DNA from 3 places in the Niveibacterium microcysteis genome. Region 1 is predicted to be linked to each of the others. Evidence: predicted binding sites of a transcription regulator. Region 1 holds the regulator's gene; each other region holds the start of a gene.
The links. Region 1 encodes FNR, which switches genes on or off when oxygen is low (the NO sensors DNR and NnrR bind a similar motif). Its sites were predicted from a motif close to TTGANCTAGNTCAA; they were not measured.
Positions count from the first base shown of each region.

Region 2: a site for FNR is predicted at 2,970-2,983, ahead of JY500_RS13760 (DUF2249 domain-containing protein). Genes of this name have one in related genera too.
Region 3: a site for FNR is predicted at 4,607-4,620, ahead of JY500_RS01640 (OmpW/AlkL family protein). Genes of this name have one in related genera too.

Region 1 covers NZ_CP071060.1:1,987,717-1,994,189, reverse strand. Annotated here, with positions in the region: gene JY500_RS09070 (sodium-translocating pyrophosphatase) at 1-202, shown strand, start outside; gene JY500_RS09065 (heavy-metal-associated domain-containing protein) at 293-499, opposite strand; gene JY500_RS09060 (universal stress protein) at 505-930, opposite strand; gene JY500_RS09055 (sulfite exporter TauE/SafE family protein) at 944-1,651, opposite strand; gene hemN (oxygen-independent coproporphyrinogen III oxidase) at 1,713-3,107, opposite strand; gene fnr (fumarate/nitrate reduction transcriptional regulator Fnr) at 3,203-3,943, shown strand; gene JY500_RS09040 (SirB2 family protein) at 3,944-4,324, opposite strand; gene JY500_RS09035 (PHA/PHB synthase family protein) at 4,333-5,997, opposite strand; gene JY500_RS09030 (universal stress protein) at 6,229-6,473, shown strand, end outside.
Region 2 covers NZ_CP071060.1:3,028,226-3,034,698, reverse strand. Annotated here, with positions in the region: gene JY500_RS13775 (FUSC family protein) at 1-1,441, opposite strand, end outside; gene JY500_RS13770 (O-acetyl-ADP-ribose deacetylase) at 1,583-2,134, opposite strand; gene otsB (trehalose-phosphatase) at 2,137-2,874, opposite strand; gene JY500_RS13760 (DUF2249 domain-containing protein) at 3,045-3,389, shown strand; gene JY500_RS13755 (LysR family transcriptional regulator) at 3,423-4,343, opposite strand; gene JY500_RS13750 (DoxX family protein) at 4,459-4,878, shown strand; gene gstA (glutathione transferase GstA) at 4,949-5,557, shown strand; gene JY500_RS13740 (DODA-type extradiol aromatic ring-opening family dioxygenase) at 5,616-6,431, shown strand; gene JY500_RS13735 (lipocalin family protein) at 6,444-6,473, opposite strand, start outside.
Region 3 covers NZ_CP071060.1:355,266-361,738, reverse strand. Annotated here, with positions in the region: gene JY500_RS01675 (ATP-binding protein) at 1-920, opposite strand, end outside; gene ompR (osmolarity response regulator transcription factor OmpR) at 917-1,645, opposite strand; gene JY500_RS01665 (RNA-binding S4 domain-containing protein) at 1,715-2,104, opposite strand; gene JY500_RS01660 (copper chaperone PCu(A)C) at 2,259-2,723, shown strand; gene JY500_RS01655 (GNAT family N-acetyltransferase) at 2,720-3,250, shown strand; gene JY500_RS01650 (RidA family protein) at 3,255-3,605, opposite strand; gene JY500_RS01645 (PhzF family phenazine biosynthesis protein) at 3,630-4,514, opposite strand; gene JY500_RS01640 (OmpW/AlkL family protein) at 4,696-5,301, shown strand; gene JY500_RS01635 (AEC family transporter) at 5,436-6,314, shown strand; gene JY500_RS01630 (hypothetical protein) at 6,392-6,473, shown strand, end outside.

The DNA of each region.
Region 1 (6,473 bases):
GTGTACCGGTGGCGGCGCATGGGACAACGCGAAGAAGTACATTGAGGACGGTCACTTCGGTGGCAAGGGCTCGGAAGCGCACAAAGCTGCCGTAACCGGCGACACCGTGGGCGACCCGTACAAGGACACCGCGGGCCCGGCGGTCAACCCGCTGATCAAGATCATCAACATCGTCGCACTGTTAATCGTTCCGCTGCTCTAACCGCAAGCGAAACACAACAAAACGGCCGCTTACGCGGCCGTTTTCATTTGCGGCCCCGAACCATATCGGCAGCCACGTCAGCCAAAACGTTCAGTCGGCTTCAAACCCCGCGTCGCGGATCGCGGCCTTGAGGGTTTCAATCGAGACGCGCTGCGGATCAAAGCACACGCTCGCCTCCTTCAACTCTAGCGACACCTGCGCTTGGCTCACGCCGTCCTGAGCATTCAACACGCGTTCCACCGAACGAACGCACCCTTGGCAGCTCATGCCACCCACCGAAATCTTCGCCGTATCCATAACACTCACCTCGCCACCATCACCGGGCAATGCGCCAGTTGCACCACGCGGGCCGCCACCGAGCCAATCAACACCTTCTCAAGCACGCTGTGCCCACGTGCCCCCAGCCAGATCCAGTCGCAACCGCGATCGACAGCGAACGCCACAATCGTTTCGGCAGGGTGTCCGATCAACACCTGCTCATCAAAGGCCAACCCCGCCGCGCGCAGGCGGCTCGCGGCCGGCGCCATCGCGATCCGCCCCTCGTCGCTGTAGTAGCGATCCAAGGCGCTGGTTTCGACATGGCGCGTGGCGAAGGTCATCGGCACCGGGTTGTGTACCGTTACCAGAACGATAGCGGGCGGCGCGGCGAAGAACTTTACGGCGCGCAGCAGCGCATCCACCGCGGCAAGCGAAGCCGCAGAACCGTCAGTAGCGAGCAGGATTTTCATCGCGATCCCTTTCTTATACGTGGCAGATGACGCCTTGCCACAACTTGCCACCCAGCGTGGCAGCGTTGGCGAGCCCAAACACCCCAAAGCCAAGCACGACAAGCCCGGCGCCGAACCGGAGCCACGTCCGTTGCAGCCAGCTCCGCAAGCGGGCGGCAAACAGGCCGGCGAGCATCAGGTTGGGCAAGGTCCCCAAACCGAATGACAACATCAGCATCGCACCGCGCGCGGCGGAGCCTGACACCAAAGCCGTCGCAAGGATGCTGTAGACGAGGCCGCAAGGGACGAATCCCCAAACCAGCCCGAGCGGATAGGCGTTGAGTGGCGTCCGGGCGGGGATGAATCGCGCCCCATACGGCCGTAACCTTGCCCACAAGCGGCCGCCGAGCCGCTCGATGGGTGCGAGGGGCGCGGTGACGCCCGCCAAGTAAAGCCCTAACAGCACCAGCAAAAGGTTCGCCAGCACGTAGAACGTAATCTGGATGGGCAGCAGGCGATTCAGCAGGAAACCAGTCGAACCGATCGCGCCCAGCAGCGCACCGGCGAGGGTATAGCTGGTGATGCGGCCCAGGTTGTAGGCCAAATGGATCGGCCAAATGCGTCGCGACTGCCCAGGCGCATTGACGGTAAGCGCAGCAACCAGCCCTCCGCACATGCCCACGCAGTGGGTTCCACCCAGCAGACCGATCAGCGTCGCGGCAAGGTATCCCGCTTCAGGCATCACACAACATCCCGGTGCAGCCCATTCAGGGCAATCCGCAAGTGTAGCGGCCGGCCGAGGCTCAAATCACCTTGGAGTAGCGGACGACTTCGCGATCACCGCGCAAATGCGCGTCAAACGCCATGGCCAATACGCGCGCCAGCATGCGACCCGGCGTCGTTACCTCGACCCCCTTCTTGCCAACGATGCACAGGCCATCACGCTCATGGGCCCGCAGCGCTTCGATCTCGTCGGCAAAATACTCGGAGAACGTGATGCCCCAGGCCTGCTCAAACGCCGCGTAATCCAGCGAGAAGTGGCACATCAGACTCTGAATAACCGCGTAACGAAGCTGATCGTCGAACATCATCTCGTAGCCACGGACGACAGGGAGCTCGTCACGATCGAGCATCTCGTAGTAGGCCTCAAGCGTCTTCGCACTCTGTGCGTAGGCCGGGCCTACCTTGCCAATGGAGGAAACGCCGAAGCCCAACAGATCGCAGTCCGAGTGCGTTGAATAGCCCTGGAAGTTGCGATACAAACGCCCGTTGCGCTGAGCCACGGCCATCTCGTCGTCCGGCCGCGCGAAGTGGTCCATGCCGATGAACACGTAGCCCGCGTCAGTCAGCTTCGAAATCGCCATGCCCAGGATCTCGAGTTTCTGGTCCGCACTCGGCAAGTCGCCCGCATTGATCCGCCGTTGCGGCATGAAGCGCGTCGGCAGGTGGGCATAGTTGTAGAGTGCAAGACGGTCCGGGGCGATCTCCAGCACGCGATCCAGCGTCTGGCTGACGCGCTCGACGCTCTGGAACGGCAATCCGTAGATCAGATCGATACTGACCGAACGGAAACCATTCGCGCGCGCGGCCGCGATGACCGCCGCGGTTTCCTCAACAGACTGGATGCGGTTGACGGCTTTCTGGACGATCGGGTCAAAATCCTGAACACCGACGCTCATCCGGTTGAAGCCCTCGGCCCCAAGCAGCGCAACGGTTTCAGCGGAAACGCGGCGCGGGTCTACCTCGATCGAGTACTCGCCACCGGGCGTCAGGTTGAAATGCCGGCGGATCGAACGAAACAATTCGCGGATCTCGCTGTCCGACAGGAAGGTCGGTGTGCCGCCGCCCCAGTGCATTTGTGAAACATCGTGCGAGCCGGCGAGCTGTCCGGCGACCAAACCCATTTCTTTGTCAAGATAGCGCAGGTAGCGCTCCGCCCTGCTACGGTCCTTCGTGACAATCTTGTTGCACGCGCAGTAGAAGCAAACCGTATCGCAGAATGGAATGTGGAAATATAATGAGAGGGGTTTTTTGAGGCCGCCCTGCGCGCGCAGACCTAGATGTCTTGCGTAGTCGCTGCGCCCAAAGCCCTCGTGAAACCTGTCCGCGGTCGGATACGACGTGTAGCGCGGGCCGGAAACGTCGAAACGCTGGATGAGATCGCGGTCGAAGACCGGCGTCTGCTCATTCTGATTCATTGTTTGTTTTTTTCTCTCTGTGGATGCCGGAAGGTGTCATGAACTCGGTCGGAGCCGTTTGATTGCCATCAACTAGCCCACTTGGAGCACCCGCCTTGGAAAAACCCGCCACGATTCCGCTGACGGCCGTCAATCTTCGCACCGCGTGCACCCAATGCAACCTCAAGGAGCTTTGCCTTCCCGTTGGTCTTGACGACGTCGATCTTGAAAGGATCGACGGCCTCATCACTGCACGCAAGAAGGTCAAGCGGCAGCAGCATTTATACCGTGCTGGGGAGCCTTTCGAAGCAATCTATGCGATTCGCACCGGTTTCTTCAAGACCGACATCCTGACCGAAGACGGCCGGGATCAGGTCACCGGTTTCCAGATGGCCGGAGAGATCCTCGGACTCGACGGCATCTCGACGGATCGGCATGTCTGCAATGCGGTTGCACTTGAGGATTCAGACGTCTGCATGATTCCGTTCGAACGGCTCGAAGAACTCTCGCGCCGCATCGAACCCCTGCAGCGCCAGTTCCACAAGTTCATGAGCCGCGAGATCGTCCGCGAGCAAGGCATCATGATGCTGCTCGGGTCGATGCGCGCTGAAGAACGTCTGGCTGCATTCCTGATCAACCTATCGCAACGCATGCGCCTTCGTGGGTACTCCGCTTCGGAGTTCCACCTTCGCATGACGCGCGAGGAGATAGGCTCTTACCTCGGTCTGAAACTGGAGACAGTGAGCCGGGCGTTCTCCAAATTCCAGGATGACGGCTTGATCAGCGTCCACCAGAAGCACATCCAGATTCTGGATGCGGATGGACTGCGCCGACTGATTGGCCGCGCGAACGTGTAGTTACCACCATGGCGTCGGTCGTCTTGTCAGCGCGACCGACACGATGTAAGCCAGCACCAACAAAGCGGCCACAAATGTGGCCGCTTTTGCTTGGCGTGTGCGCCCGCGCTTGAGCGCGTAAGACCCCAGAACGATGTAGCCAAGCAAGCCAAGCACCTTCGCGGTCAACCAGTCGTCACGAAACGGCGCTACGCGAAGGGTCCAGGCCAAGGCGACGGCCGAGGCGAGCAATCCGGTATCGACGATATGCGGAACCACCCTCGCCCAACGCTGGCGCACCCAAGGCGCATCAATCAGGACGCCGATACCTCTGGCGATGAATCCAGTGGCAGATAGCACCACGAAGCCGACATGAAGACATTTGAGCAGCAGGTAATCCATCGGCCTCGTTAGCGTTCCATGACGTAGTCACCGGGAGCAGCGGCAAGCGGAGGAAAGGCATCGTTGCTCACGGGTGGCGGCGCGACACGCTCACCGCAACGCTCGTCCAGCCACCTGAACCAATCGTCCCACCAACTTCCGGCGTGGTGGTCGGCGCGCTCACGCCAACCATGCGCGCTGTCGGTCCGGTGCGCCGTACCGATCCAGTACTCGCGTTTCGGCGGCTGTACGGGTGGATTGACGATCCCGAGGATATGACCGCTGGACGAGAGTACGAAGCGCTTGTCTCCACGCACGAAATTGGCGACCCTAAATGCCTGCCGCCACGGGGCAATATGATCGTCTTCGGCCGCAACGGCATACAGCGGTTGGGTGATCCGCCCAAGATCGAGCGACTCGCCGGCGACGGTCAGCGCATCGGCCTCAATCAGGCGATTTTTGAGGTAGAGCTCTCGCAAGTACCACGCATGCATGGCATAGGGCATGCGCGTGGTATCCATGTTCCAGTAGAGCACGTCAAACGACGGCGGCTTTTCGCCCATCAGGTAGCCCTGAACCACGTATTGCCAGATCAACGGGTTCGAGCGCAGCAAGCGGAACGATGTAGCCATGTCGCGGCCGTCGAGGTAACCGCGCTGCTCCATGGCCCGCGTCAGGTAGCGAACGCTCCCTTCATCGATGAAGACTTCCACGTCGCCCGGCTTGGCGAAGTCCACCAAAGTCGTAAATAGCGTCCAGTGTGCAACCGGCATCTCATCCGGCGTGTAGTGGCGATTCGCCCATGCCATGTACATCGACAAGGCCGTACCTCCGATGCAGTACCCGACCGCATGTACTTTGTCCGCCCCGGATAGTTGGCGAGCGACCTGAACTATCGCATCCACCCCCTCCTGCAGGTAATCATCGAAACGAACGTCGCGGAGCGCTGCATCGGGGTTCTTCCACGAAGTGATGTACACGTCGAAGCCCGCATCGCGCAAATGCCGCACCAGACTCTTCTTCGACGTCAGATCAAGGATGTAGAACTTGTTGATCCATGGCGTCACGATCACGATCGGGGTTTGTCGAACCGTATCCGCCGTCGGGGTGTAGTGGATGACCTCCACCAGGCGGGTGCGGGCAACGACTTCGCCCGGCGTCGTCGCAAGGTTCTTCCCAACCTTGAAATCGGCGGGATCAGCCATTCGGATATCCCCGGCCCGCAGGTCATCGAGGAAATTCTGCCAGCCGGACCGAAGCGTTTGACCCTGGCTGGCGACCGCCGCACGTTGTGCGACCGGGTTGAGTGCCAAGTAATTTGTCGGCGCCACGGCATTGAGCCATTGCCGCCACCAGAACGCCGCGCGGCGGCGCTCCGTCCCCGATAGCCCGGGCGTCGCGTAGAGCATGTCCTGCGCATGCCGCGTTGACAGCAAGTACCACTGCTTCAAGGCGGCCCAGGACGGACTTTGAGACCACACCGGGTCGGCAAACCGGGTGTCATCGGCTTGAGGTCGCACAACATCCGGGACATGTGCCCCAACCGCTCGCGCAAGACCGTTGCACGCAAGCGCCCAGGCGTCAGCCGAGAAGCGGCTCCAGCGCTCGGCAAACTCCAGAGGATGCAAGCACCAAGCGATTTGCGCGTGCATCACTGGCGCAACGATGCCCAAGGGGTCTACGCTTGCAGCCATCTGTTGCCGAACCACACCAAGCGACAGCTTATGCTCGGTGGATCGCGCCTCACCACCGACAGCTACGTTTTCGACGGTTTCCATGGTGCCTCCCATCCGAACCACCCAGATTCATGTTACTCAGCGCTTGGGCGACGGTCATTGCAGTGCAGCACGCGATTGACCGGTGTCAACGCCACCGCTTGGTTGCCGCCTAAGATCAAATTGCCGTATATCGCCGGAGGTCAGAAGATGTTCAAACACATTCTTGTTCCAACGGACGGGTCGGAATTGTCCAGCAGCACCGTTACCCGGGCGATCGAGTTCGCCAAAGAAGCCGGGGCGCGCATCACGTTCTTCTTTGCGCAGCAGGAGTACCCGATACCCCTGTACGGCGAAGGGGCCCTGCTGGTCCCGGTGACGCCGGATCAGTTTGTCGACGCAACGAAGAAAGAGGCCGAACGGATACTGGCGCTTGCACGCGCAGAGGCAGAGAA
Region 2 (6,473 bases), 1.0 Mb from region 1:
CGGTGACGAAGGCGTGCGCGATCGCGATCGACAGGAACAGCAGCGGCAGGATGCCAAGCGGGCTGTGGATGACATGCAAGAGCAGACCTGCGATCACGCAACCGATGAGGTTGCCGATGACGCGGTCGTTGTGGCGCTGGCGTGTCTGGCTGAAGCTTGGCCGCAACACCACCGCGGTGGTGAGCAGGATCCAGTGTCCATGCGCCGCATAAGGCAGATTGCGCGCCAGTACGAAGCCAGTGAGCATGGCCATCGCCAGGCGCAGTGCGTAGCGCAGGACCGGTGAATCGGTATTGAGGTGTCGGCGCAGCACCGCGATTCGGATCTTTCGCACCGATACGAAAGCGCGCAGTTCGCGCTCGCTCGGTAGCGGCGAACCCTCGCTGCGCTGGCGCGCGGCCTCGATCAGCGTGCGTGCGCTGTGCAGCGAGTGAAACAGCTTTGCGGCGAGGCCGCGCAAGAGCGCGGCGGCGCGGGCGTGCTCCGGCACCGTGAGATCAGGCTCGGCGAGCGCGTAGGCGGCTGCCTGCGTTGCGGCGCAGGCTTGGCTGCGATCGGGCAATACCGGCACCGGCCGCGCACGCACGATCGCCCCTGCTACGGCTTCGATGTCGTCCGCCGCTTCCACGACACGTTGGCCCATTTCGCGCATGACTGCGCTGTCGCCATAGCGTGCGCGCATCAGCTCGCGGTCGGTCTGCGAAGCCAGCGCGTGTTCGTAGGCGTCGAGCAAGGCGTAGAGCACCCGTGCGAGTTCGGCACGGCGACCTGGGCGGATACGGTAGAAGCAGAAGTCCCGCGCGGCCTGCAGCTTCTCGGCGAGCGCGGCGTGTTCGCGGATCAGATCGAGGTACACCGCATCAAGGGAGCTGGCGGCGTCGTAGTAGCGCGCCTTGTGCCGCAGGTAGCGCGAGAAGGCGTCGAGCGCGTCGGCCAGCACCTGCTGGCGAGTCCGCACCGCCAGCGCGATCGACAGGCTCCAGCCCCAGACCAGATAGGCGAGCCCGCCGAGCATGAACAGACCCGCGTGACCCCACGGTGAAGTGCCGGGCGGCAGCGGGAATGCCATGGCGAACACGGTTGCCAGTACGAGGCTGAAGCCCATCGGCAGCAGGAGGCGACCCCATGCGCTGAGCAGACCGGCGACGAAGCCGACGACGGTGATTTCCAAGCCAAGCAAAATCGGCTGCGCGTGGCTCGCACTGACGAGGAGCGTGACCAGTGCGGTGCCCAGCCATGCGGGCAGGAGCTGCCGCAGCTTGTGGCCCTCAGGCGCCGGCACGTCGGCGATGCTGACCGCCATTGCACCGCTGGAGAGTACCGCCGCGAGCGCGAAGCCGCCGACCATGTAGCCACAGAGGGCAAGTAACAGCACGCCAGCGGCGCAACCGATCCCGTTGTAGATCGTATGGGTGAAGAGCAGACGGGGGAGCTGCGGCATCGTGGTCAGCACCTGCTAAAGACGGTCAGAAAATGCGCAAGCCACGCACGCGGCGGCGTCATGGCCGATTGGTGTTCTCGGTGATCCGTTTGGGGCGGCGCGCTTGCCTGTGGGGTTGGCCTGCCGCTGCATCGGTCGCAATCAGCGCTTCTGGCCCTGAGCGCCGCGTCGGCCAGACAGGGCGGTGGCGAAGTGTTCGACCATTTCGGTGTCAAACGCGACAAGCGTGATCTGAAGCTTATCGCGGCACGCCAGCGCCGTCAGCGATTCCTCGACCGCGATCGGTGCCGCGAGTTCGGGCGGGTAGCCGTAGATGCCGCAACTGATTGCCGGAAACGCAATGGTGTTGAGCTGATGCTGGTTGGCCAGCGCCAAGCAGGCTCGGAAACAGGCGGCCAGCAGACCGGGCTCGCCGTGCGACCCGCCGCGCCACACGGGGCCAACGGTGTGCAGTACGTGGCGAGCCGGCAAGCGAAACCCTGGCGTGATGCGCGCTTCGCCAGTGGGGCATCCGCCCAGGTTCGCGCAATACTGCCGCAGCTGCGGACCGGCCGCGCGGTGGATCGCGCCGTCCACGCCACCGCCGCCCAGCAGGCTGCTGTTGGCGGCATTGACGATGGCGTCGAACGCCAGGGTGGTGATGTCCCCCTGCCAGATGTGCAGGCGGGAATCCGGTGCGTCGGCCTGCGCCACGCTCAATCGAGCAACTGTTCCAGCCAGTCGCGCACCGCGTCCTCGTCGGGCAGGCGATAGCGCGCATGCGAATTGCCGGGGCCGACCTTGATCGAGATGCCGTCCAGCGCATTGACGGCGAGGAAGCCATCTTCGTCGGTGATGTCGTCGCCGATGAAGACCGGTTTGCGCCCGGCGAAGGGGAAGGCCTGCATGAAACGGTTGATCGCCGCGCCCTTGCTCGCTTCCACCGGCTTGACTTCGACCATGCCGCGGGCGTGCATGACGCGCACGCCGCTGCCGGGCAGGCAGCCGGATTCAGCCGCCTTCGCCGCGGCCTCGCGCAGCTCAGGGTGACGATGGAAGTGCAGCACCATCGACAAGGCCTTGCGCTCGAAACGCACGCCGAGCGTGAGGTTGGCGAATTGCTCGCAAGCGGCGTGGGCCGTGACGAGGCCCGGCGGCGGCACCAGTTGCTCGCGCGTGGCGTGGGGCGTGAAGCGCCATTCGGCACCATGCTCGCCCGCAGCGGCCAGGCGCAGCGGTTCAAAGAGACTGTCGATGACTTCGATGCTGCGGCCGCTGACCATCGCCAGCGCGCCGTCAGCACGGTTGCGCAGTTCGGTCAGCAACGAGCGCAGACCATCGTCGACCAAGGGCACGGTTTCGTCGGGTTTGTCGAACGGAACCAGGGTGCCGTCGAAGTCGAGGAAAAAGGCGAGGGCTTCTGCCGCGAGGCGCGGGGGGGATTTTGTTTGCATGGGGGTAGTCCTTGCTGGGCGTGCGCGCTCTTCTGGGTATAGACGCTTGCCGCGGAAACTGGGTGTGCATTATCCCTGACTGTGCGTCCGGCCGCTTGTTCCGGCTCAAGGAAACAAAGCCGTGTGGCCGCGAAACTGGCTGCACCCCAACGAACCCCAAGAGGTGATCCATGTCGTGTTCCGACACCCTTGCGCAAGAGAACGGCGTGTTCGGCTTTGATGCGCGTGCCATTTCCAAGCGTTTCCGCCACGCCGCAATCTTTGGCGCGCTTGAGTCGCTCAACGATGGCGACGTGATGCGTTTCCAGAACGACCACGATCCGCTGCCCCTGCTGGATCAGATCCGCCACCGCTATGGCGACCAGATCAAGATTGACTATGTGGCGCGCGAGCCGGGCAACATCGTCATCGACTTCCGTGTGGAGTTGGGCGCTTACGCCGAGGCAGCCGCCCAGCAGAGCGCTGGTGGCGGCTGCGGTGGCAACGGTGCGGGTGGCTGCGGCTGCGGTAACTGAACGCGGCGGCTTTAGCGCGACGGGCGTCCCGACTCAGGTCTGGGCGCCTGTTTTCTTTCCAGCGCACGCATTCGCGAGCCAGTCACTCAGGTGGCCGACAAAGCCGCGCACTGCCGCCGACAGATGGCGGCGCGTTGGATACACCGCGTAGATCGTCAGCGGCTGTGCGCGCCAGGCGCCGAGCACTTCGACCAGCCGGCCGCTGTCGATCAGCGGTTGCAGGATGAAGTCCGGCGCCGAGGTCAGGCCGAGCCCCTGTGCGGCCAGTTCGGCCAGCAGCGGGCCGCTATTGGCGTGAGCCGGTCCGCGCACCGGCACCTTGATGCGCTCGCCCTCGGGGCCGCGGAACACCCAGTTCAAACCCTCCGAAGCGTAGGCGTAAGTCAGGCAAGCGTGCCGTGCCAGATCGTCCGGATGGCGGGGCTCGCCATGGGCCGCGAGGTAGGCGGGGGCCGCGGCAATCATCAGGCGTGCCTGGCCGATCGGCCGCGCGACGAGCGTCTGGCTACCGACCTCGCCCACGCGGATCGCGAGATCCAGGCCTTCCTCGATCAGATCGACCTGCCGGTCTGACAAAGCCACGTCGACGCGAACCGCCGGGAAGCGCGCCACGTAGGCCGCGATGGCGGGCGCCAGGTGGCTCACACCGAAGCTGATCGGGGCGGTGAGGCGCAGGGTGCCGCGTGGCTTTGGGTCGCGCGCGCCGGCGAGTTCTTCGGCCTCGGCGATGTCGGCCAGCAGTTGCACGCAACGTTCGTAGTAGGCGCGGCCGTTCTCGGTCAGCGAGAGGCGGCGGGTGGTCCGATGCAGCAGGCGGGCGTCGAGCAAGGTTTCGAGTTGCGCTACCTGGCGTGAGACGGCGGAGGTGGAGCGTTTCAGATGTTCCGCTGCAGCGGCGAAACTGCCTAGCTCCACCACCTTAGTGAAGATCGTCATTGCTTCGATGCGATCCATTCAATTGTCCCGATTAATGCAATAAATAATTGTCGTACGGCTACTTTATCCCTTTTTGTATTGATTGCAGACTGCGCTCCATCGCACTTCGCGAACCCCACAGAGGAGAGCAAACATGGAACACGCACAAACCGCCCAGATCGGCACCTTCGTCTTGCGCATCAGCCTTGGCTTGATGTTCGTTGCCCACGCACTTTTGAAGTTGCTTGTCTTCACCTTGCCGGGTACGGCCGCATTCTTTGCATCGCTCGGTTTGCCCGGCATGCTGGCCTACCCGGTGTTTGCGGCCGAGTTGCTGGGGGGTATCGCGCTACTGCTCGGCTGGCGCACCCGCCTGGTTGCCGCGCTGCTCACGCCGGTGCTGCTTGGCGCAAGCTGGGCGCATCTCGGGAACGGATGGGTCTTTTCTGCGCCTAACGGCGGCTGGGAATATCCGGTGTTCCTGACCGTGGCAACCATCGTGCAGGGCTTGCTCGGTGCTGGCGCGTTCGCGGTGGATGGTCGCAAGCCCGTCGCGGTGCCTGCCTTTGCCTGATTCACACCCCCGGGCGACCATGGGTTGCCCGGCGCTACAGCTCAACCCTCAACCCAACGGAGAAACCAAAATGAAACTGTTCTTCTCGCCCGGCGCCTGCTCGCTTTCGCCGCACATCGCGCTGCTCGAAGCCGGCCTGCCGGTTGAACTCGTGAAAGTGGATCTGAAGACCAAGCAGATGGCCGACGGCGGCGACTTCACCGCAATCAATCCGAAGGGCTATGTGCCGACCGTGCAACTCGACAGCGGCGAAGTCCTCACCGAAGGCCCGGCGATCGTGCAGTACATCGCCGACCAGAAGCCGGAAAGCGGCCTTGCGCCGGCGAATGGCACGATGGCGCGCTATCGCCTGCAGGAGTGGCTGACCTTCATCAACTCCGAACTGCACAAGACCTTTGGCGCACTGTTCAACCCGACGGCACCGGCCGAGACCAAGGATGCCGCCAAGGCCTTGCTCGCCAAGCGCTTCGAATATGTGGTGAGCCAGCTTCAGGGCAAGGATTACCTCACCGGCAGCCAGTTCACCGTGGCCGACGGCTACCTCTTCACCGTCATCAACTGGAGCCAGTGGGTCGGTATCGACCTCGCCCAGTGGCCGGTGCTGGCCGCTTTCCACGCCCGCGTTGCGGCGCGCCCGGCAGTTCAGGCGGCGCTGCGTGCCGAAGGTCTGCTGAAGTAAGCCTTGCCATCGTGACGCGGGTCGTGCCGACCCGCGTCACCTCATTCGGGAATTGATCATGAACACCGCTGCTGCCCAGTCCGTCCTGTTTCTCTCGCATGGTTCTCCGCTGCACGCAATGCTCGACAGCGACGCGGCCAGGGCCTGGGCGAAGCTCGGTGCATCCTTGCCGCGGCCGCGCGCGATCATCGCGGTGTCGGCGCACTGGAACACCGGTATCCCGATGCTGACCGGCGCCGAGGCGCCTGCAACGATCCACGACTTCGGCGGTTTCCCGGATGCGCTGTATCGCTTGCGCTACCCGGCCCCGGGCGCGCCGGCTTTGGCCGAGCAGGCGCGTGGGCTGCTGCGCGACGCTGGCCTTACTGCCGGCATTGATGGCGCGCGTGGTCTGGATCACGGTGCCTGGGTGCCGCTGCTGCACATGTTTCCGAAGGCCGATGTGCCGGTGATTCAGTTGTCGGTGCAGCCGGAGTTGTGCGCCCGCCACCACTATGCGGTGGGCAAGGCGCTGGCGCCGCTGGTAGCGGACGATGTGCTGATCGTTGCCTCCGGCCACACCACGCACAATCTGCGCGACGCCTTCCGGCGGCCGGATCTGCTGGGCCAGTCGGTTGAGCCGATGCCTTACGTAAAAGCGTTTGACGATTGGGTCGCGGCTGCGATCGAAGCGCGCCGCATCGACGATCTGCTCGACTGGACGCAACGTGCGCCGGATGCACTACGTGCCCACCCGAGCCCGGAGCACTTCCTGCCCCTGTTCGTCGCGCTCGGTGCAGCGGGCGACGGGGTCGGCGTGGAGCGTTTTCTCTCGGTGTTCGATGGCCCCGCGCTGGCGATGGACAGCTGGCGCTGGACGCCCGCTGCGGCCTGAACGGCGTTGCCTTCAGCCGTCGCTGCGGCTGTGCGTCACCCA
Region 3 (6,473 bases), 1.6 Mb from region 1:
CCCTGCGGACCAGCGGCAAGTTCGATCTGCAGTTGCAGGCGGGTGAGCGGGGTGCGCAGGTCGTGCGCAATGCCGGCCAGCATCGTGGTGCGGTCGCTCTCAAGCCGGCCGAGGCGCGCGAGCATGTCGTTGAAGCGACCCGCGAGCACGCGGATCTCGCTCGCGCCGGTCAGCGACAAGGGCTGCGGCGCGCTGGCCGAGCCAACCGCCCCCAGCGCATCGCCCAGGCGACGCAGCGGGCGATTCACCTGCACGACGAGGAACAGCGCCGCCGCGAACGCAATCACGAAGCCGAGTACCGGCACAACGATCGCTGAATCGAAACGGCGGATAGGCGGCGGAAACGGCAGTGCGGAAGCAGGCACCCACAGCCACTTCGGCGCGTCGCCGGCAAGGCGGATCCAGATGCCGGGCCCCTCGCCGCGCATGCCGCCGGGGCGAATCTCGGCACTACGCCCGAGCGCCTGGGTCAGCGCGGTTTCGAACTGTTCAACACGCAGGCCATGGCCGCGCAGATGCGGTGGCGCGCCGGGGTCGGCGTCGTTGGGCGGCGGTCCGCCAGGGCCGCCCAGATCACCGTCAGGCGGGAGGCGACGGCCTCCACCGGAAGGCGGCGGCCGACCTTCGTCCGCACCGGGCGGCTGCGCGTGCATCCAGCCGCGGCCCCGGCCGAACATCGGCGGTTCATCGCCCTCGGCGATCCGGACATCGTCGCGCACCGTGCCGCCCGCCTGGGCGAGCTGCGCTTCGGCGGCCTTGACACGCGCGGCGATTGTTTGCGCCGCCTGGGTGGCACGCAGGTCGGCAACATGGGTCTGCAGCAGCCAGGCCATCAGGCCGTAGCTGCCACCCAGAACGAGGAACAGGATCAGCGCGAGGCGCAGGTTGAGCGACTGCGACCAGCGGCGCAGTCGGCTCATGGGGCAGCGGCGTCGGGCGGATCCGGCACGAACACATAGCCCACACCCCACACCGTCTGGATGTGGCGCGGGCGTGCCGGATCGGGTTCGACCAAGCGGCGCACGCGCGAGATCTGCACATCCATGCTGCGCTCGTAGGTTTCGGACTCCGGTCCGCGCGCGATTTCGATCAGGCGTTCGCGCGTCAGCGGCTGATGCGGATGGCGCGCCAGCGCAGCAAGCAGGGCAAATTCACCGGTCGTCATCTCGATCCGCTCGCCGCGTCGCCACAGGCTTCGGCTGGAGAGATCGAGCCGGCAATCGCCGAAGCTGACGGCCTCTTCTTCCGGCAGCGGGGCGCCAGCGCGCGGCGCGGTGCGGCGCTTGAGCACCGCGCGGATACGGGCGGACAGCTCGCGCGGCAGGAAGGGCTTGCCAAGATAGTCGTCGGCGCCCATCTCGATGCCAACGACGCGGTCGATCGGATCATTGCGCGCGGTCAGCATGATGATCGGCACATCGTCACCGGTGGCGCGAATGCGGCGGCAGACCGACAGGCCATCCTCACCCGGCATCATCAGATCGAGCACCAGCAGATCGGGGCGTTCGCGCGGCAGGCGGCGCACCGGATCGGCAGCATCGGCAAACACGCGCGTGTCGAATCCCTCGCGGTCGAGATATTCGGCGAGCAGCGCGCGCAGTTCGGGGTCGTCATCGATCACCCAGATCAGCGTTTTTCGTTCCATGCCTGCCACTCTAGCGCGCGCACGCGACGCTGCGCATTCACGATTCTTACAGAGTGCAACCGGCCCGGCTCACGAGCGCCAACGCTCGTAGTCGCGCCGCTCGCGCTTGGTCGGTCGGCCATGGCGTTCGGCGGCCGGCTCCACCTTCAGGCGCCGGGCATCGGCCAACTGCTCGCGTGCGGCGATGCTCTCCGCCGTCTCCTCGTAGAGCAGCTGAGCCACCGGGGCTGGGCCGCGATTGTCCGCAATGCCGAGCACGATGACCTCGCGGCTGACCGGGCCATTGCTGAAGGCCACGCGGTCACCCGGGCGCACTTCCTTCGCCGGTTTCACGCCCAGGCCATTGATCCGCACCTTGCCACCCTCGACGGCCTCGGTCGCGAGACTGCGGGTCTTGAAGAAGCGGGCGGCCCAGAGCCATTTGTCGATGCGCGTTCGCGCGCCAGGATCCTGATCCATGCGCAGATGTCCTTGCCAATGAAGCAGTGAGAATAGCGCGCGCTCACGCCCTGTGCGCGGCAGCAGCGCCGGGCGCACCCGCGGCACAACTGGAAACTCGCCCTACAATCGCGGCTTGCGTTTGATCGGCTCACCCATTTCAAAGGAGTTCCGCATGCGTCACCACGTCATCGCTTCACTGCTCGCCTCTCTGCTCGCATTCGGCACGGGAAGCGCTCTCGCTTCCGACGTCAAGGTCGAAGGCGCCTGGGTACGCGGCACGACGCCGTCGCAGAAGGCCACGGGCGCCTTCATGCGACTGAGCAGCGCACAGGGTGCAGCGCTCGTCGGCGCCTCGTCGCCAATCGCCGGCAAAGCCGAGGTGCACGAGATGAAGATGGTGGCCGACAACATGAAGATGAACCCGGTGCAGAAGCTCGCGCTGCCGGCCGGCAAGACTGTCGAACTCAAGCCCGGCGGCCATCACGTGATGCTGCTCGATTTGAAGGAGCCGGTGAAGGATGGCGACATCGTGAAGCTGACGCTGGAAGTCGAACAAGGCGGCAAGCGTGAGCAGATTACGGTGGATGCCGCCGTGCGGCCGCTTGGCGACATGAGCACGCACGAGCACATGCATTGATCGCAGAGGATCTCCGCTTCCGCATTGCCGGCGCAGCCGATGCGTCGGCCGTCGCACAACTGCACGCAGCGAGCTGGCGCAGCGCCTATCGCGGTGTGCTGCGCGATGACTACCTGGACGGCACGCTCGCCATCGAACGTGCCGCGCTGTGGCATGCACGCCTGGTAAATGGCGCCGATGCGCCGCTGGAAGTGCTGCTGATGGAGGACAGCCGCGGCCTGCTCGGCTTCGGCTGCCTGTGTCCGGATGCCGACCCGGCATGGGGGCCGCTGATCGATAACCTGCATGTACAGCCCGCGCTCAGAGGCGAAGGGCTGGGCCGGCGCCTGATGATGGCGCTGTGCGACCGGATGGCCGCACGCGCCATCACAACCGGGTTTCACTTGTGGGTACTGGAGGCCAATCTCGCGGCGCGCGCGTTCTACCGCCGGCTCGGTGGTTGCGAGCAGACGCCCGAATACCATGAGATGCCAGATGGCGAGCGTTACCCCTGCCTGCGGGTGAGCTGGGCCCGCAGGCCAATCTGAGCGCTCAAACCGCCGCGGCGCTAACCACCACTTCGACTCGCCAGCCGGCACGCGCCAGCCCTGCCACCTTGACGCAGGCGCGCGACGGCGCACACCCCGGCACCAGCCAGGCATCCCACACCGCGTTGAAACCGTCGTAGTCGGCCATGTCGGTCAGGTAGACCGTCGCGGTGAGCAGCCGCGCCTTGCTGCTGCCGGCACGCTCAAGCGTCGCTTCAAGCGCGCTCAGCAAGCCCCGCGTCTGCTCGGCGATGTCGCCGCGTTCGTCCGCGGGCACTTCAACGGCGTGCACAACGCCGCCGTATGCCACGGCGTCGGCATAGCGCGGCGTTACGCCGATACGCTGGATATCCATGTCGGTCATTCGTTTCGTTTGATTTCAGTATGTGAAGAGCTGGCCTTCGCCCATGAAGACGGCTTGCCCCGCGACACGCACCGCAGCGACGCGTCGCTGGCGGATCTCAGTGGTAACAACGATGCGGCTCGGCCGCCCCAGATCCTCGCCTTGCGAGATCTCCCACGAGAGGTCCGCTTCGCTGCGCGAGTCATGGGTGCCCAGAAGCCCGCCAAGCGCGGCTGCGGCCGAACCGGTCGCCGGGTCCTCGACGATGCCAAGGCCGGTCGCGAACATGCGCGCATGCAGCAAGGTGGGGCGATCGAGATCCTCGGTGTAGGCGTAGATGCCGTGCGCAAGACCCGCCAGGCCCGTTTGCATCTCGGCATTGTTCGGCACGATGCGCGCGAGCGCCGCGCGGTTGCGCAGCGGCACGCACAAGAACGGCACACCGCACGACGCCACGCTGCTGCGCGGCAGGATGTCGTCCTCGCTGAGGCCGAGCATCGCGGCGATGCGCTGCGGCGCCGGTGCAAAGCTCGGCGCTTGAGCCGCGGCGAATTCAGCCCGTACCGGCTGTCCGCCCTGCACGGTCACTCGCACCGGCACAGGCCCGACGCCCTCTTCCAGCACCAGCAGATGCTCACCATCCGCCATCGGCTGCGCTGCGAAGCGTGCCAGCAACAGGGCGGTGCCAACCGTCGGGTGACCGGCGAAGGGCAGCTCGCTCGCAGGCGTGAAGATACGCACCCGCGCGGTATGGGCCGGATCATCGGGCGGCAGCACGAAGACGGTTTCAGAGAGATTCAGCTCGCCCGCAATCGCCTGCATCTGCCCTGGATCGACTGCAGCACCGTCGGCGAACACGGCCAGCGGATTGCCCGAAAACGGGCGGTCGGTGAAAACGTCGGCAAGCCAGTAGCGGTGCATCGCGGTGCGCTCGAGAAAAAGGTGTTTACAGATCAACCGGTTGCGAAAAAACGACAGTCATTGCAAGCGGCCTGGGCTTGGAATTTGAACACTTGATGCGGCTCAAACGCCAGCGCCCCCCAAAAACCACACTGCACGTGCAGTTTTTCTGCACAGCAACAATCAATCAATTGGGGGAGTTATGTCCAGCATCATCCGGACTGCGATCGCGGGGGCGATCGCGACCAGCATGTTTGCCGCGGGGGCGGCATTCGCTGCCGACGGTAACTGGCTTGTACGTGGCCGAGCCGTCAGCATGATCAATGACAACAGCAACACCGACAACTTGCTGCCAGCAGAAGTCACGGCCAGCGACAAGTGGTTGCCCGACCTCGACATCAGCTACTTCTTCACGCCGAACTTCGCGCTGGAAGTGGTGTTGAGCGTGCCGCAAACGCACGACATCGAGCTCGGCGGCACCAAGATCGGCACCGTCAAGCAGCTGCCGCCGCACTTCATGCTGCAGTACCACCACCCGATGGGGGCGTTCAAACCCTACGTCGGCCTGGGCGTGAACATGACGCGCTTCTGGGATGTGGATCTGCCAGCCGGCATCGATATCGAGCGCACCAGCTGGGGCGCTTCGCTCCAGGCAGGCCTCGATTACGAGATCAGCCCGCAGTGGTATCTGAATGCCGATATCAAGAAGACCTGGATCGGCACCGATGTGAAGGCCGGTGGCGTCGTCGTCGATACGCTGAACATCGATCCGTGGTTGATCGGTATCGGCGTTGGCTACCGTTTCTGACCGACACGGCACTGCATGATCAAGGGGCGCTTCGGCGCCCTTTTTGCTGTGCAGCGGCGGCTGGCACGTAACACTACGGATGGCCGGCCGGCGCCGGCTGGCTAGAATCCGCTTTCCAACCGGCGGATAGCCTCATGTTCCTGCGCATCGTCTCGATCCTGTTCCCGCTCTTTGCCATTGTCGGCCTCGGCTGGCTCGTCGCACGCCGCGCGAAGCCCGATCTCACGGTCGCGAACAAGCTGAACATGGATGTCTTCGTGCCAGCGCTGGTGTTTGCGGCGCTGGTATCGAAGGAGTTCCACCTCGGCGACTTCCTGCCGCTGGCCGGCATCTCGGTCCTCATGGTCATCGCGTTCGGAATCGTCGGCTGGATTGGCGCGCACCTGAGCGGCGTAGCGGTGAAGACGCTGGTGCCGCCGACGATGTTCAACAACTGCGGCAACCTCGGCCTGCCGCTCGCGGTGCTGGCCTTCGGCGAGCAGGCACTGGCGCCGGCCGTGGTGATGTTCATGGTGTCGAACTTCCTGCACTTCTCATACGGCGCCTGGCTGCTCGATCACAAGACCCGGCTCGCGACGATCTGGAAAGTGCCCTCGGTGCTCGCCACGCTCGCGGGCATCGCAGTCGGCGGCGCCGGCATTGCGGTATGGCCGCCGCTGATGCTCGCGATCAAGATGGTTGGCGACATCTCGATCCCATTGATGCTGTTCTCGCTTGGCGTGCGCCTCACCGACGCCAACTTCCACGCCTGGCGCATCGGCGTTGGCGGCGCGCTGCTGCGGCCGGTCGGCGGCCTGCTGGTCGCAGCCGTGGTGGTGTCGGTCGTCGAGCTGCCGCCCTTGCAGCGCGCGCTGGTGATCGTGTTCGGCGCGCTGCCACCCGCGGTGCTCAACTTCATGTTCGCCGAGCGTTACCGACAGGAGCCTGAAAAAGTTGCCTCGATCGTGATGATCGGCAACCTGTTCGCGCTGCTCTTCCTGCCGATTGCACTCGCACTGACGCTGCAGCACTGACAAACGCTTACGTTTCCGACACTTTGTCGATCCACGGCGCCGCGAGAATCGCGGCAGATCGACTACCAGGACCTGCCATGAAACGCATCGCCCTCGCTCTGCTGCTCAGCCCGCTGGTCGCCCTCGCAGAGGAAGCGCCCCTGCCCGCCACCGACGCAC